Regions from separate parts of the Cupriavidus sp. SK-4 genome, predicted to be linked through region 1. Evidence: riboswitches for the same ligand, from Rfam matches in the RefSeq annotation. Region 1 holds a riboswitch; the other holds the start of a gene.

Region 1 (7,196 bases):
CGCGCGCTGGCGGTGCAGGGCTGGTACGGTTTCCTGGTCGGGCTGTCGTCGGTCAGCGCCACCGCCGCGCGCGAGATCCTGGGCGCTGGCTACAACGGCGGCATGGTGCTGACCCAAATCGCGCCCGGGCCGCAACAGGCCACGCTGCGGGTGGTGAAGGAACACGTGGCGCGCATGAAGCAATACCTGGATGAGCCGCCGTCGCCGGCCACGCTGGCCGGCTATATCGGCGCGGCGTGGCTGGCGCGCGCGCTGGCCGGCCTGCGCGGCAGCGGCGCGGCCGAGATGCGGCGGGCGCTGCAGGGGCGCGTGGACGTGGGCGACTTTGCGCTCGACTTCACGCACGGGCAGCGCGGCTCGCAGTACGTCACGCTGGCGGCGTCAGCCGCGCGGTAAGGACAGGCGCGCGCGCAGGCCGCCTTCGGGGCGGTTGCTCAGGGTCAGCTCGCCGCCATGGCGCGCGGCAATGTCGGCCGCGATCGACAACCCCATGCCGACCCCGCCGGTGGCACGGCTGCGCGAGGATTCTACGCGGTAGAACGGCTCGAGCAGCACAGCCGCCATACTAGGTATGCCCGCACCCGGCGTCCCGTCAGCCTGGTAGGCCTTTGTTTCGGGACTGTAGCGCCCCGTTCAGCCCGGGGCCGTCTTGCCGCCGGTTCCCAGCAGCGCCTTGAGCGCGCCGAGCCGGTCCTTGGGGCTCATCGCCGGGGTTTCATCGACTGGCGCAGGCGCTTCCTCCAGCTTCATCTCGCCGATAAAGCGCGAAGGCTGGCACGAGTAGGTCTCTCGCGCGCGCTTGCGCTTCTTGCACCAGCTGACATGCAGGCTGCGCTGGGCGCGGGTGATGCCGACATACATCAGCCGCCGTTCTTCCTCGATCTTCTCGTCGCTCATGTCCTCGTCTTCGCGGCAGTGCGGCAGGATGCCCTCTTCCACGCCGACCAGGAACACGTGCGGATACTCCAGCCCCTTGGACGCATGCAGCGTGGACAGCCGCACCGCATCAGGGTCTTCCTCGCGGCCTTCCAGCATGCTCATCAGCGCCACGGTCTGGGTCAGTTCGAGCAGGTTCTTGCCTTCGCTGCCGAAGCCGTCGGCATTGTCGAAGCCGGTGGCTTCCTCGCCCTCGGCGCCTTCGGGCTTGGTGCCCTTGCGCTTGAGCCACTCCAGGAATTCCAGCGTATTGGTCCAGCGCGACTGCGCCTGCCGTTCGTCGAAGCTGTCGTACAGGTAGGCCTCGTAGTGGATGCCTTCCATCAGGTCGTCCAGCACCACGGTGGCGGGATCCTTGGCCGCGCGGTCGGCCAGCCGCACCATCGATTCGCAGAACACGCGCAACGGCTCCAGCTGGCGCGGCTGCAGCTTGCCTTCGATGCCGCCCATCATCGCGGCCTCGAACAGCGACACCTTGGCCTGGCCCGCGAAGGTGCCCAGCGCTTCCAGCGTGGTGTTGCCCACGCCGCGGCGCGGCGTGGTGATGGCGCGGATAAAGGCGGGATCGTCGTCGGGGTTGGCAATCAGGCGCAGGTAGGCGCAGATGTCCTTGATCTCGGCCTTGTCGAAGAAGCTCTGGCCGCCCGACAGCACATAGGGAATCCGTTCGCGGCGCAGGATCTGCTCAAACAGCCGCGCCTGGTGGTTGCCGCGGTACAGGATGGCATAGTCGCGGAACTGCGCGCGGCGCTCGAACTTGTGCGCGGACAGGCGGAACACCACCGACTCGGCCTCATGCTCCTCGTCGTTCATCGGGTGGATGGCGATGGGGTCGCCCATGCCGTGCTCGCTCCACAGCTTCTTGTCGAACAGCTTGGGGTTGTTGGCGATGACCGCGTTGGCTGCTTCCAGGATGCGCACGGTGGAGCGGTAGTTCTGCTCCAGCTTGATCACCTTCAGGTCCGGGAAATCGGTCTGCAACCCGCGCAGGTTGTCCAGCGTGGCGCCGCGCCAGCCGTAGATGGCCTGGTCGTCATCGCCCACCGCGGTAAAGGCCGGCGCGCGCAGGTGCGAGCCGCCCGCCAGCAGCTTGAGCAGCTGGTACTGGCAGGCGTTGGTGTCCTGGTATTCGTCGACCAGGAAGTAGCGCAGGCGGTTCTGCCACTTGAGCTGCACCGCTTCATTGCGCGCGAACAGTTCGGCAGGCAGGCGGATCAGGTCGTCGAAATCCACCGCCTGGTAGGCGTGCAGCGTGGCCACGTAGTTGCGGTAGACCAGCGCGGCCTGGTGCTCGTCGGCATTGGCGGCCTGCGCGATCGCTGCCTCCGGATCGACCATGCCGTTCTTCCACAGCGAGATCGTGCCCTGCACGCCGCGGATCAGCTTCTTGTCGGTGGTGCCGAGCTGCTCCTGGATCAGGCCGAAGCAGTCGTCCGAATCCATGATCGAGAACTGCGGCTTCAGGCCCACGTGCTCGGCCTCCATGCGCAGGATCTGCACCCCGAGCGAGTGGAAGGTACAGACCGTCAGCTGCTTGAGCGGGATGCGCTTGCCCTCGCGCGTGGTCTTGCCCTCCATCAGCTTGCCGATGCGCTCCTGCATCTCCTTGGCGGCCTTGTTGGTAAAGGTGACGGCGGCGATATGGCGCGGCTCGAAGCCCTTGTCCTCGATCAGATGCGCGATCTTCTGCGTGATCACCCGGGTCTTGCCGGAGCCCGCCCCGGCCAGCACCAGGCAAGGGCCGTCCAGGTAGCGGACGGCTTCGGATTGGGCGGAGTTCAGGCCATGGGTCATGCGTGGGATGCGGTTGGAGGCAGGGAAATCGGCAGGAACAGCGGAAGGCCAGGCGGGACACGCCAGCCCCAAAAAACGGGCACGGCGGCAAAGCTGCCGATGTTAACACGCTGGCCGCGGCAGGTCAGTCAGCGCAAACCGCGTTGACACGGCCAGTTGTGTCACTGGCGTAACACTTCGTAAAGGCCGGAGCCAATCGCGCAACCAAACGCTCTAACTAATATGTCCCCCTGGCCTGCGCGGCGGGGTTGACATGCTTGAATCATCACATCGGAGCCAATAATGAAAACCCTGCAGACTTTGACCAAGGTGACCCTGATCGGCGCGACCGTCGCGGCCTTTGCCGGTTGCGCGGACATGACCCCGAAGCAGCGTAATACCGCCATTGGCGCGGGCGCGGGCGCCGTGGGCGGCGCCATCCTCACCGACGGTAGCGCGCTGGGTACGCTGGGTGGCGCGGCCGTGGGCGGCGTGATCGGTAACGTTGTCACCGACGACAAGAAGAAGTAAGCCAGACCACTGCAGCGACAGGTACGGCAGGCTCCCCTGGCCGGTTTGACAAAGGCCGGGGCCTCCCGTACATTGCGCGCATCCGACCGGGAGAGCGCGCATCGCCTGCGCCGCCGAAGGGGTATCACCCGAAAACTCTCAGGCACCACGGACCGATCGGATCGGCATGCAATATGCACACGATGCATGCCGAACTCTGGAGAGCGGCACCCGCCATTCGTGGCGAGCGTGCCCACCGAAGGGGCGCACGAGGACGGGATCCGGCAGGATCCGCCTTGTAATCTCTCAGGTATCGAGGACAGAGGGGTCATCCGCCGCAGCGGTGCTACGCCACATTCAGGCGCGGCGAGCGTTGCGGCGGATGGCCCTTTTTTGTTTTCGCCAACCGAGACTGCCCCAGAGGATTCCATGACGCTCCAGGCCACGCCCCTCAACGCCATCCACCGCGCCCTCGGCGCCCGCATGGTTGATTTCGGCGGCTGGGACATGCCGGTCAACTACGGCTCCCAGATCGAAGAACACAATGCCGTGCGCACCGACGCCGGCATGTTCGATGTGTCGCACATGTGCGTGGTCGACCTCGCCGGCGCCAATACCCGCAGCTTCCTGCGCGGCCTGCTGGCCAACAATGTCGACAAGCTGCAGACCCCGGGCAAGGCGCTCTACTCGTGCATGCTGGATGAGAAAGGCGGCGTGATCGACGACCTGATCGTCTACTTCTTTGCCGAGGACTGCTTCCGCCTGGTCGTCAACGCCAGCACCGCGCTGGGCGACATCGAATGGATCCGCGCGCGCAATGCCGCCACCGGCAGCGATGTGACCATCACGCCGCGCCGCGAAGATGTTGCGCCTGCAGGCGTGCAGCCTCTGGCCATCGTCGCCGTGCAGGGGCCCAACGCCCGCGCCAGGGTGTGGAGCACCTTCCCCTCGACCCAGCCTTCGGACACGCTCAAGCCCTTCAACGCCGCCGTGGTCCAGGACCCGGCCATCGGCGAGATCATGGTGGCGCGCACCGGCTACACCGGCGAAGACGGCTTCGAACTGGTGGTGCCGGCCGAGAACGTCGCCGCCGTCTGGGAAAAGCTGAACGCCGCCGGCGTGCGCCCGGCGGGCCTGGGCGCGCGCGACACCCTGCGCCTGGAAGCCGGCATGAACCTGTACGGCCAGGACATGGATATCAACACCTCGCCGCTGGATGCGGGCCTGGCCTGGACGGTGGACCTGCAGAGCGAGCGCGACTTCACCGGCAAGGCGGCGCTGGCCGCGGCCGGTTCGCGCCAGCAATTCCTCGGCCTGATCCTGCGTGACAAAGGCGGCGTCCTGCGCGCCCACCAGAAAGTGATCAGCCCGGCCGGTGACGGTGAAATCACCAGCGGCACCTTCAGCCCGTCGCTGTCCCAATCCATCGCCTTTGCCCGCCTGCCGAAGGATGTCGCCGTGGGCGATACCGTGCAGGTGGAGATCCGCGACCGCAAACTCAACGCGACTGTGGTTAAACTGCCGTTTGTGCGTAATGGCAAGGCACTCGTGAGCTGAGGCTCATACCAACGGTCGCCCTCGCCTGCCGGCACTTGCCGGGCAGGCATCACCCAACAAGAAACAAATCTGTATCCGGAGAACCTTCATGAATTTCCCCGCTGACCTCAAGTACACCGAGTCGCATGAGTGGGTACGCGTCGAAGCCGACGGCACGCTCACCATCGGCATCACCGACCACGCGCAGGACGCGCTGGGCGACATCGTCTTCCTGGAACTGCCCGAAGTGGGCAAATCGGTCGGTGCCGGCGACGCGCTGGCAGTGGTGGAGTCGGTGAAGGCCGCTTCCGACATCTACGCCCCGGTGGCCGGCGAAGTGATCGCCGTCAACGAGGCCGCCACGGCCGCCCCGGAGAGCGTCAATGCCGACGCCTTCGACGCGTGGCTGTTCAAGCTCAAGCCGGCCAACGGCGACGACGTCAATGGCCTGATGTCGGCCGACGCCTACAAGGCCAGCGTCGGCGCCTGACGCCGGCCGCGCCGGTCCAACCATGGACCGGCCACTGCAGACTGACGCGCGCCGTCCCGGCTGACCACCGGCCGGCGCGCACCCCACGAGGTTCTTGCCAATGAACGCCCCGCTTCCCATGAACGCCGCCCAAGTGAACCGGCCCACGCTGGCCGAACTGGAGGCGCGCGACGCCTTCGCCGCCCGCCATATCGGCCCCGATACCCCCGAACAGCAGCACATGCTGAAGGTGCTGGGCTATGACAGCCGTGCCGCACTGATCGACGCCGTCATCCCCGCCGCCATCCGCCGCCGCGACGGCATGCCGATGGGCGAGTTCACCGAGCCGCTGAGCGAGGAAGCCGCGCTGGCAAAGCTGCGCGGGCTGGCAGGCAAGAACAGGGTGCTGAAGAGCTTTATCGGCCAGGGCTACTACAACACCGTCACGCCCGGCGTCATCCTGCGCAATATCTTCGAGAACCCGGCCTGGTACACCGCCTACACGCCCTACCAGCCGGAAATCTCGCAAGGCCGCCTGGAAGCGATGCTGAACTTCCAGCAGATGGTCACCGACCTGACCGGGCTGGATATCGCCAATGCGTCGATGCTGGATGAAGGCACTGCCGCGGCCGAAGCCATGACGCTGCTGCAGCGCGTGAACAAGCACGATTCGAACACCTTCTACGTGGCCGACGACGTGCTGCCGCAGACGCTGGAAGTGGTACGCACGCGCGCGCTGCCGATGGGCATCGAGGTCAAGGTCGGCCCCGCCGCCGATGCCGCCGCGGCCAACGCCTTCGGCGTGCTGCTGCAGTACCCGGGCGTGAACGGCGACGTCAACGACTACCGCGCCATCGCCGACGCCGTGCACGCCGCCGGCGGCCTGGTGGTGGCTGCCGCCGACCTGCTGGCGCTGACGCTGATTGCCGCACCGGGCGAATGGGGTGCCGACGTGGCCGTGGGCAACTCGCAGCGCTTCGGCGTGCCGCTGGGCTTTGGCGGCCCGCACGCCGGCTATATGGCGGTGAAGGACGCATTCAAACGCTCGATGCCGGGCCGGCTGGTGGGCGTGACCATCGATGCGCAGGGTAACAAGGCCTACCGCCTGGCCCTGCAGACGCGCGAGCAGCATATCCGCCGCGAGAAGGCCACCTCGAACATCTGTACCGCGCAGGTGCTGCTGGCCGTGATGGCCTCGATGTATGCCGTCTACCACGGCCCGCAGGGCCTGAAGCGCATCGCTCAGCGCGTGCATCGCCTGACCGCGACGCTGGCCGCCGGCCTGCAGGCGCTGGGCTTCGCGCGCACCAACGCCAGTTTCTTTGACACGCTGACGCTGGAAACCGGCTTCAACACCGATGCGATCCATGCCGCAGCCACCGCGCGCGGCATCAACCTGCGCCATATCAGCGCCACGCGCGTCGGCATCTCGCTGGACGAGACCGCCAGCCGCGCCGACGTGATCGCGCTGTGGGAAGTCTTCACGCAAGGCAAGCCGCTGCCCGCCGAACTGGACTTCGACAAGCTCGAAGCCGCCACGCAGGACGCGTTCCCCGCAGCGCTGGCACGCACCAGCGAATACCTGACCCACCCGGTCTTCAACACGCACCACGCCGAGCACGAGATGCTGCGCTACCTGCGCATGCTGGCCGACAAGGACCTGGCGCTGGACCGCACCATGATCCCGCTGGGCTCGTGCACGATGAAGCTGAACGCCACCAGCGAGATGATCCCGGTGACCTGGCCCGAATTCAGCCAGATCCACCCGTTCGCGCCGCTGGACCAGACCGTGGGCTACCGCGAGATGATCGACCAGCTCGAGGCCATGCTGTGCGCTGCCACCGGCTACGCCGCGGTGAGCCTGCAGCCCAACGCCGGCTCGCAGGGCGAGTACGCGGGCCTGCTGATCATCCATGCGTACCACGCCAGCCGCGGCGAGAGCCATCGCGATATCTGCCTGATCCCGTCGTCG
Region 2 (7,196 bases), on a different contig from region 1:
AGGCTTAGGCCTTGGCCAATGCCAGCGACGCACCCGGCGCGACTGCCAGCTTCGCGCCGAGATGCTGGTAGACAATCCCCGCCACCATATCCGCAGTCACCGCCGACAAGGTCCACCCCAGGTGCCCGTGCCCGGTGTTGTAGAAGATGCATGCCGTCCGTCCGCGCCCCACACGCGGCAGCATATCCGGCATCATCGGCCGCAGCCCGGCCCAAGGCACCACGCTGCGCGTGCTGACGCCGGGGAAGCACTGCTGCACCCATTCCACCAGCGGGCGGATGCGGTCGGCGCGGATATCGCGGTTGTAGCCATTGAACTCGGCAGTGCCGGCCACGCGGAAGCGGTCGTCGCCCAGGCGGCTGGTGACCAGCTTGGTTTCGTCGTCGAGCAGGCTCACCACCGGTGCCGCGGCGCGGCTGGCTTCATCGGTCAGGTTGACCGTGATCGAATAGCCCTTGACCGGATAGATGTTGACGCGGTCGCCCAGCCCCGCGGCCAGTGCGCGGCTGGCGGTGCCGGCGCAGATCACGGCGCCGTCGAAGGTGGAGCTGGCCGTGTCGGCGCCGTCCTGAACGGTCACGGTGGCGCGCCTGCCGTCGGTCTTCACCGCCCGCACGTCCTGGCCGTACAGGCAGCGCACGCCTAGCCGATCGATGGCCGCGGCCAGGCCGCTGGTGAACTTGTGGATGTCGCCGGTGGAATCGCTTTCGGTGAAGTAGCCGCCATAGTAGGACCCGGCCAGCGTCGGCTCGATCGCGCGCATCTCCTCGGGCGTCACGGCGCGGCGCTCCAGCCCGCCCTGCGCCAGCAGCGCTGAGACCCGGCCGGCATGGTCGAAGCCGGCCTTGTCGCGGTAGATATGGAGGATGCCTTCCTTCTTCAGGTCGAAATCGATGCCTTCCTGCGCCGCCCAGCCGAACAGGTGCTCACGCGCGGCGATGGCCAGGCGCGCGGTCTCGATGGTGTTACGGCGGTAGTGGGGGATCGCGGCGATGAACTCGGCGAACCAGGACAGCTTGTGCCAGCTGGGCCGGGGATTGAGTAGCAGCGGGGCGTCGTTGCGCAGCATCCATTTCATGCCCTTGACGATGGTCGACCAGTGGGTCCAGACCTCGGCGTTGGAGGCCGACAACTGGCCGCCGTTGGCGAACGAGGTCTCCATGGCGGCATAGCGGTGCCGCTCGAACAGCGTGACGGAGAATCCGCGCCGGGCCAGCGCGTAGGCCGTGGTGACACCCGTGATGCCACCGCCGATGACAGCGATTGATTTCATGATCTGCAGGTTCCAGGAACGTCGATGGTGGGAGCCCGGACGCAATATGCGTGGCGGACGCCCCCTCTGTTCTGGACCTGAGAGATTCACGACACCCGGCCGCCAGGGCGGGGTACGCTTGCTCCTTCGGTATGCCGGCGGACGATAGCGTCCGGCATTCTTCAGAGTGCACTGACTGGTGATGCCGGTCCTTTTGCCTGAGAGTTTCCGGGGCGGTTGCTCCTTCGGCGCTGTGCGCGGCGGGCGCCGCGATAGTCTCTCCCTGCATCACATTGGCTTGACGCCAATCGGGGCAATGTAGTGACAAGGTCCGACGTTGGATATGCGGGTTAACACTTAGGCGGCCTGCCGCCCGCGTCGCTATGTCGCATCGGCCTGCGTCCCCATGCCCCATAAAATGTCAGCGCTCGCTCTCGGGGAGAAGCGCCGTATGCTGCGCTCAGGTGGAGTGAGCCAAAAAAAAGACGACAACAAGGTTTTCCAGTGAAGAAAAATCGCATTGCACTGGCCGTTTCGGCGGTACTGATGGGCCCCGCCGTCGCCGCCGCCCAGGTGGTGGACGCGCTCGAGCCGCTGCAGGAGGTGGTGGTCTCGGCCAAGTCGGAGCGCGGCGAGACGCCGGCCATACCGCCCAACACGCCCTCGCCGGCCTACGGCATCAGCAGCCGCCGCATGGCCGACTTCAATGTGGTGAACACGGAAGACGCCCTCAAATACGCGCCCAACCTCGCCGTACGCAAGCGCTTCATCGGCGATATGAACTCGATCATCTCGGTGCGCAGCACCAGTTCGCGCCAGTCGGCGCGGGGGCTGGTCTATGCGGACGGCCTGCTGCTGTCCAACCTGCTGGGATCGGACTTCAGCTTCCCGCCGCGCTGGTCGCTGGTCAACAGCGCTGAGATCGAGCGCATGGATGTGCTGTACGGCCCGTATTCGGCGCTGTATCCCGGCAACTCGCTGGGTGCGACGGTGCTGATCACCACGCGCACGCCGGAGAAGTTCGAGGGCGATGCCAGCGTGCAGCTGTTCACGCAGCGCTTCAGCCTGTACGGCACGCACGACAACTTCAACGGGGTCCACGCCAACGCCTATGTGGGCGACCGCGTCGGCCCGTTCTCGTGGCTGGTCAGCGTGGACCGGCAGGACAGCAAGAGCCAGCCGCTGAGCTTCTATACCACGGCGCGCTCCACGGCCCGTGCCACTTCCGCCGACAAGCCGGTCACCGGCGCCCACTTCGACCAGGACCAGACCGGCCGCGACCGCGTGGTGATGGGCGTGAACAGCGAGGGCGTCACGCATACCGTGCAGGACCAGCTCAAGCTCAAGCTTGGCTACGACATCACCAATACCCTGCAGGCGCAGTTCACTGCCGCCTACTGGCAACAGGACCGCTCCAGCGCCACGGGCAGCTACCTGCGCGATGCCAGTGGCAACGTGGTGTCGAACGGTCCAGTGAATATCGGCGGCTACGAGTATGTGATTCCCGCCAACGCCTTTGCCCCGAGCAATGGCGAGGACGCGCGCTGGCTCTATGGCCTGTCGCTGCGCACGCGCAACGAGACCGGCTGGAATTTCTCGGGCGTGGCGTCGCTGTTCGACGTCAGCAAGGACATCAGCCGCAGCGCCAACACCGTTGGCAGCGGGCCGGGCACGGTGACCTATGGCGACGGCACCGGCTGGCGCACGCTCGACCTGAAGGCCGACTACCGCCCGCAGCAGCTGCAGGGCGGGCACTGGGTCACGTTCGGCTATCACTACGACAACTACCGGCTGAGCAACACCACCTACAACACCTCGGACTGGCAGGCGGCCACCATCACCGCCTTCAACAACGCCTTTGCCGGCAAGACCGAGACCCAGGCGCTGTATGCGCAGGACGCCTGGTACTTTGCCGAGGACTGGAAGCTGATCCCCGGCGTGCGCTACGAACACTGGCGTGCCTATGACGGCAGCCGCAGCCAGCCCGGCGCGGATATCGGCTACCCGGTGCGCAGCGAATCCAACTGGTCGCCCAAGCTGGCGCTGGAGAAGGCCTTCGGGCAGGACTGGCTGGGCCGGTTGTCGCTGGGCCAGGCCTATCGCTACCCGACTGTCAGCGAGCTGTTCCAGGGCCGCATCACCGGGACCGCGCTGATCAACAACGATCCCAACCTGCGGCCAGAGCGGTCGTTCTCGAAGGACTTGACCTTCGAGCGCACGTTGGATTCGTCGTACTTCCGGGTCTCGGTGTATGAGGACGATATCCGCGATGCCCTGGTCAGCCAGACCAACACCACGGTATTCCCGACTGTCACCAGTTTCCAGAACGTCGACCGCGTGCGCACCCGCGGCATCGAGCTGGCCTATGACGCGCGCGATGTGTTCGTCAGCGGCTTTGACCTGTCGGCCAGCGGGGCCTACAACCATTCGAAGACGCTTGAGAACGCCAACAACCCGGCCTCGGTGGGCAAGTACTTCTACCGCATCCCCAAGTGGCGGGCCAACCTGATGGGAACCTATCGCATCACGCCGGCCTGGGCCGGCACGCTGGCCATGACCTATTCGGGGCGGCAGTACAATACGCTCGACAATTCCGACGTCAATCCCGCCACCTTCGGCGGCACCAGCAGCTTCCTGACCTTTGACGTCAAGGTGACGTACAGGCCCGCGAAGAACGTGCGCCTCGGGCTTGGCATCGACAACCTCACCGACCAGCGCTACTACGTCTACCACCCGTATCCGGGCCGGACGTTCTACGCCGAGGCGAAACTTTCCTTCTGAGCACGTGAACAGGCTGACCACACCCATGCAAGGCGTTTGCCCCAGTTTCCGTCTGATCGTTGCCGGGCTGATGGCCTGCGCCGCGCTGGCCGCGACCGCGCAAACGCACGGCGATCACGCCGGCCACGGCAGCCAGGCCAAGACCGCGAAGATGAGCGAGCTGGGCACCGGCGCGGCCTTCGATCGCGAGGGCAAGCTGTGGGTCGCCTACAAGGACGGCCCTTACGTCGCGGTACGTGCATCGACCGACTACGGCCGCAGCTTCGGGCCGGCGCAGCATGTCAACAGCGTGCCGGAGCAGGTTGCCGCCGATCACGAAAGCCGGCCCAAGGTGGCCGCGGGGCGCGACGGCGAGATCTACGTCACCTGGACCCAGCCGCTGCCCAAGCCGTGGACCGGCTTTATCCGCTTTGCGCGCTCCACCGATGGCGGCAAGTCCTTTGCCGAACCGCTGACGGTGCATGCCAACCGCGACCAGATCGCACACCGCTTCGACGCCATCGCGGTGGACAACGCCGGGCGCGTCTTCGTCAGCTGGATCGACAAGCGCGACGTGGTTGCCGCCGAGGCGCGCAAGCAGCCGTACGCCGGCGCCGCGGTCTACTACGCGGTCTCGGCCGACCAAGGCAAGACCTTCCAGGGCGACTACAAGATCGCCGACCAGTCGTGCGAATGCTGCCGCATCGCGCTGTTGCCCACGCCTGACGGCAAGATGCTGGCGCTGTGGCGCCATGTATTCCCGCCCAACACGCGCGACCACGCGCTGGCGCTGCTGGGCACCGACGGCAGGGCCACGCCGATGCAGCGCGCCACCTTCGACGACTGGCGCATCGACGCCTGCCCGCACCACGGCCCCGGCGCTTCGGTGGCGCCCGATGGCACGGTGCATATGGTCTGGTTCAACGTGCGCGAAGGCAAGCCCACGGTCTCGGTGGGGCGCTGGAAGGACGGCAAGCTGCTGGCACAGCGCCCGCTGGACGACCCGCGCGCGCAGCATGCCGATATCGTCGCGCTGAAGGACAACGAGATCGCGGTGACCTGGAAATCGTTCGACGGCCAGCAGACACGCCTGTCGGCGATGTTGTCGCAAGACGGCGGCAAGACCTGGCAGACGCGCAAGCTTGCCGGCACGGAGCGCGACTCGGACCAGCCGCACTTGCTGCAGCATGCGGGCCGCGCCTACGTGCTGTGGCGTACCGAGGCCGAGGGCTTCCAGGTGTTCCCGCTGGGCAAGGAGGGCGCATGATGCCATCCCGCCGCAAGCTGCTCGCCGCTGCCGTCCTGACCCTGGCGATGACTGCCGCCAATGCCGGCAGTGCGCCGGCCGAGCGCGTCGCCGTGTTCGCATCGGCCAGCGCCACCCTGCTGGCAGCCAGCCAGCAGGGCAAGCCCTTTGTGCTGGTGGTGTGGTCGCTCGACTGCGTCTATTGCAAGCGCAACTTCGACGCCATCGGCAAGCTGCGCGCGCAGCACCGGGACCTGCGCGTCGTCACGCTGGCGACGGACAACCCCGACGCGCTGCCACAGGTGCAGCAACTGCTCCAGCGCGTCAGGCTGACGCGCAACGCGTGGGTGTTTGGGCACGAGCCGCAGGAGCGGTTGCGCTATGCGGTCGATCCGGACTGGATGGGCGAGATGCCGCGCACCTACTTCTATCGCGCCGATGGCCTGCGGCAGGGCGTGTCCGGCGTGATCAGCGACGCCGACTGGGGCAAGCACCTGCGCTGGGCCGGCATCGCCGGCTGAGGCTGCGCCGGGAGCGGCTGCCCGTTCAATCCGGCTTGATCCCCGCGCGCGCAATGATCGGCTTCCAACGCTGCTGTTCCTGCGCGATAAAGCGCGAGAACTCCGCCGGCGTGTCGCCCACCACAATCGCCGCATCCGCGCTCAGGCGCTCGACCGACGACTTGCTCTTCACAGCTTTCACGGTGGCGTCCGCCAGCTTGTCGGCGGCCGCCTGGGGCAGAGACGCCGGTGCCAGCAGGCCATACCATTGCGTCATTTCGAAGCCGGGATAGCCTTGTTCGGCAACCGTCGGCACGTCAGGCAGCTGGGGAATGCGCTGGGTCGTGCCGGTGGCGATGCAGCGCAACTTGCCGGCCTTGATGAACTGGATGATCGCCGGTGCGCCGACGGCGGCCGCGTCCAGCCGCCCCGACAGCAGGTCGGTGATCTGCGGGCCGCTGCCGCGATACGGCACATGGGTGATGAAGGTGCCGGTCGCGGCCTTCAGGTATTCAAAGGCCAGGTGGCCGGCGCTGCCGTTGCCGGCCGAACCGTAGTTCAGCTTGCCGGGTTTGCTCTTGGCCAGCGCCACGAACTCCTTCAGGTTCTTCGCGGGCACGTCGGGGTGGACCACATACAGGCTCGGCACCTTCGACAGCAGCGAGATCGCGCGGAAATCCTTGATGGGGTCGTAGGGCAGCTTCGGGAAGATAAACGGATTGACCGCCAGCGTGCCGATATGGCCGAGGATCAGCGTGTGGTTGTCATCGGCGCGCGCGACTTCGCCCATCGCGATATTGCCGGCCGCGCCGGGCTTGTTCTCGACGAAGACTGACACGCCAAGCAGCTTGGTCAGCTCCGCCGCGGTGGAGCGCGCCACGATCTCCGAGCTGCCGCCCGGCGCGAACGGCACCACCAGCCGGATCGGCTTGGCCGGCCAGGCCTGGGCACGCGCCAGCGTTGGCGCCAGCGCGCACGCGCCCAGCGCGGCGGTGGTCTTGAGCAGATGGCGGCGAAGGGGATTGATCGAGGTCATGTTTTTCTCCTGAAGGTTCTGTAGCTGGGCCGTGGTGGGGCAGGGGCGGTGCTGGCGGGTGCTATTCGGGCTTGATGTTGCCGTCCCGGATGACCTTGGCCCATAGCCGGGTCTGCCCGTCGATGAATTGCCGTGCCTGTGCTGGCGGCGCAGCCACGACCTCGCCGCCCAGCTCGGCCACGCGTTGCCGGATCTCGGGGCTGGTCATGACTTTCTGCAGGGCGTCAGCGAGCTTCGCTGCGATCGGGTCCGGCGTTGCGGCGGGCAGGAAAGCCGCGTTCCATTCATAGACCTCGTAGCTTGCCACGCCGGCTTCCTGCATGGTGGGCACGGACGGCAATGCCTGGGTGCGGGCATGGCTGGTCACTGCCAGCGGCTTGAGCTTGCCGGCCTTGATGTGCT

What was found. A riboswitch is a leader RNA that binds a small molecule or an ion and turns the genes downstream of it on or off. The one in region 1 is predicted to bind glycine.
Region 2: linked by a shared signal. The riboswitch ahead of CF68_RS35180 (D-amino acid dehydrogenase) and the one ahead of gcvT (glycine cleavage system aminomethyltransferase GcvT) in region 1 are both predicted to bind glycine.

The regions. Positions count from the first base shown of each region.
Region 1 is NZ_JFJW01000087.1:2,792-9,987, forward strand. Features, by position in the region: gene CF68_RS18530 (ABC transporter substrate-binding protein) at 1-396, shown strand, start outside; partial or broken gene CF68_RS18535 (ATP-binding protein) at 382-582, opposite strand; gene CF68_RS18540 (UvrD-helicase domain-containing protein) at 634-2,730, opposite strand; gene CF68_RS18545 (glycine zipper 2TM domain-containing protein) at 3,013-3,240, shown strand; glycine riboswitch at 3,318-3,405, shown strand; glycine riboswitch at 3,427-3,552, shown strand; gene gcvT (glycine cleavage system aminomethyltransferase GcvT) at 3,649-4,776, shown strand; gene gcvH (glycine cleavage system protein GcvH) at 4,865-5,245, shown strand; gene gcvP (aminomethyl-transferring glycine dehydrogenase) at 5,346-7,196, shown strand, end outside.
Region 2 is NZ_JFJW01000245.1:537-7,732, forward strand. Features, by position in the region: gene CF68_RS35180 (D-amino acid dehydrogenase) at 5-1,318, opposite strand; glycine riboswitch at 1,330-1,448, opposite strand; glycine riboswitch at 1,449-1,547, opposite strand; gene CF68_RS35185 (TonB-dependent receptor) at 1,757-4,033, shown strand; gene CF68_RS35190 (sialidase family protein) at 4,059-5,279, shown strand; gene CF68_RS35195 (hypothetical protein) at 5,276-5,779, shown strand; gene CF68_RS35200 (tripartite tricarboxylate transporter substrate binding protein) at 5,805-6,794, opposite strand; gene CF68_RS35205 (tripartite tricarboxylate transporter substrate binding protein) at 6,856-7,196, opposite strand, start outside.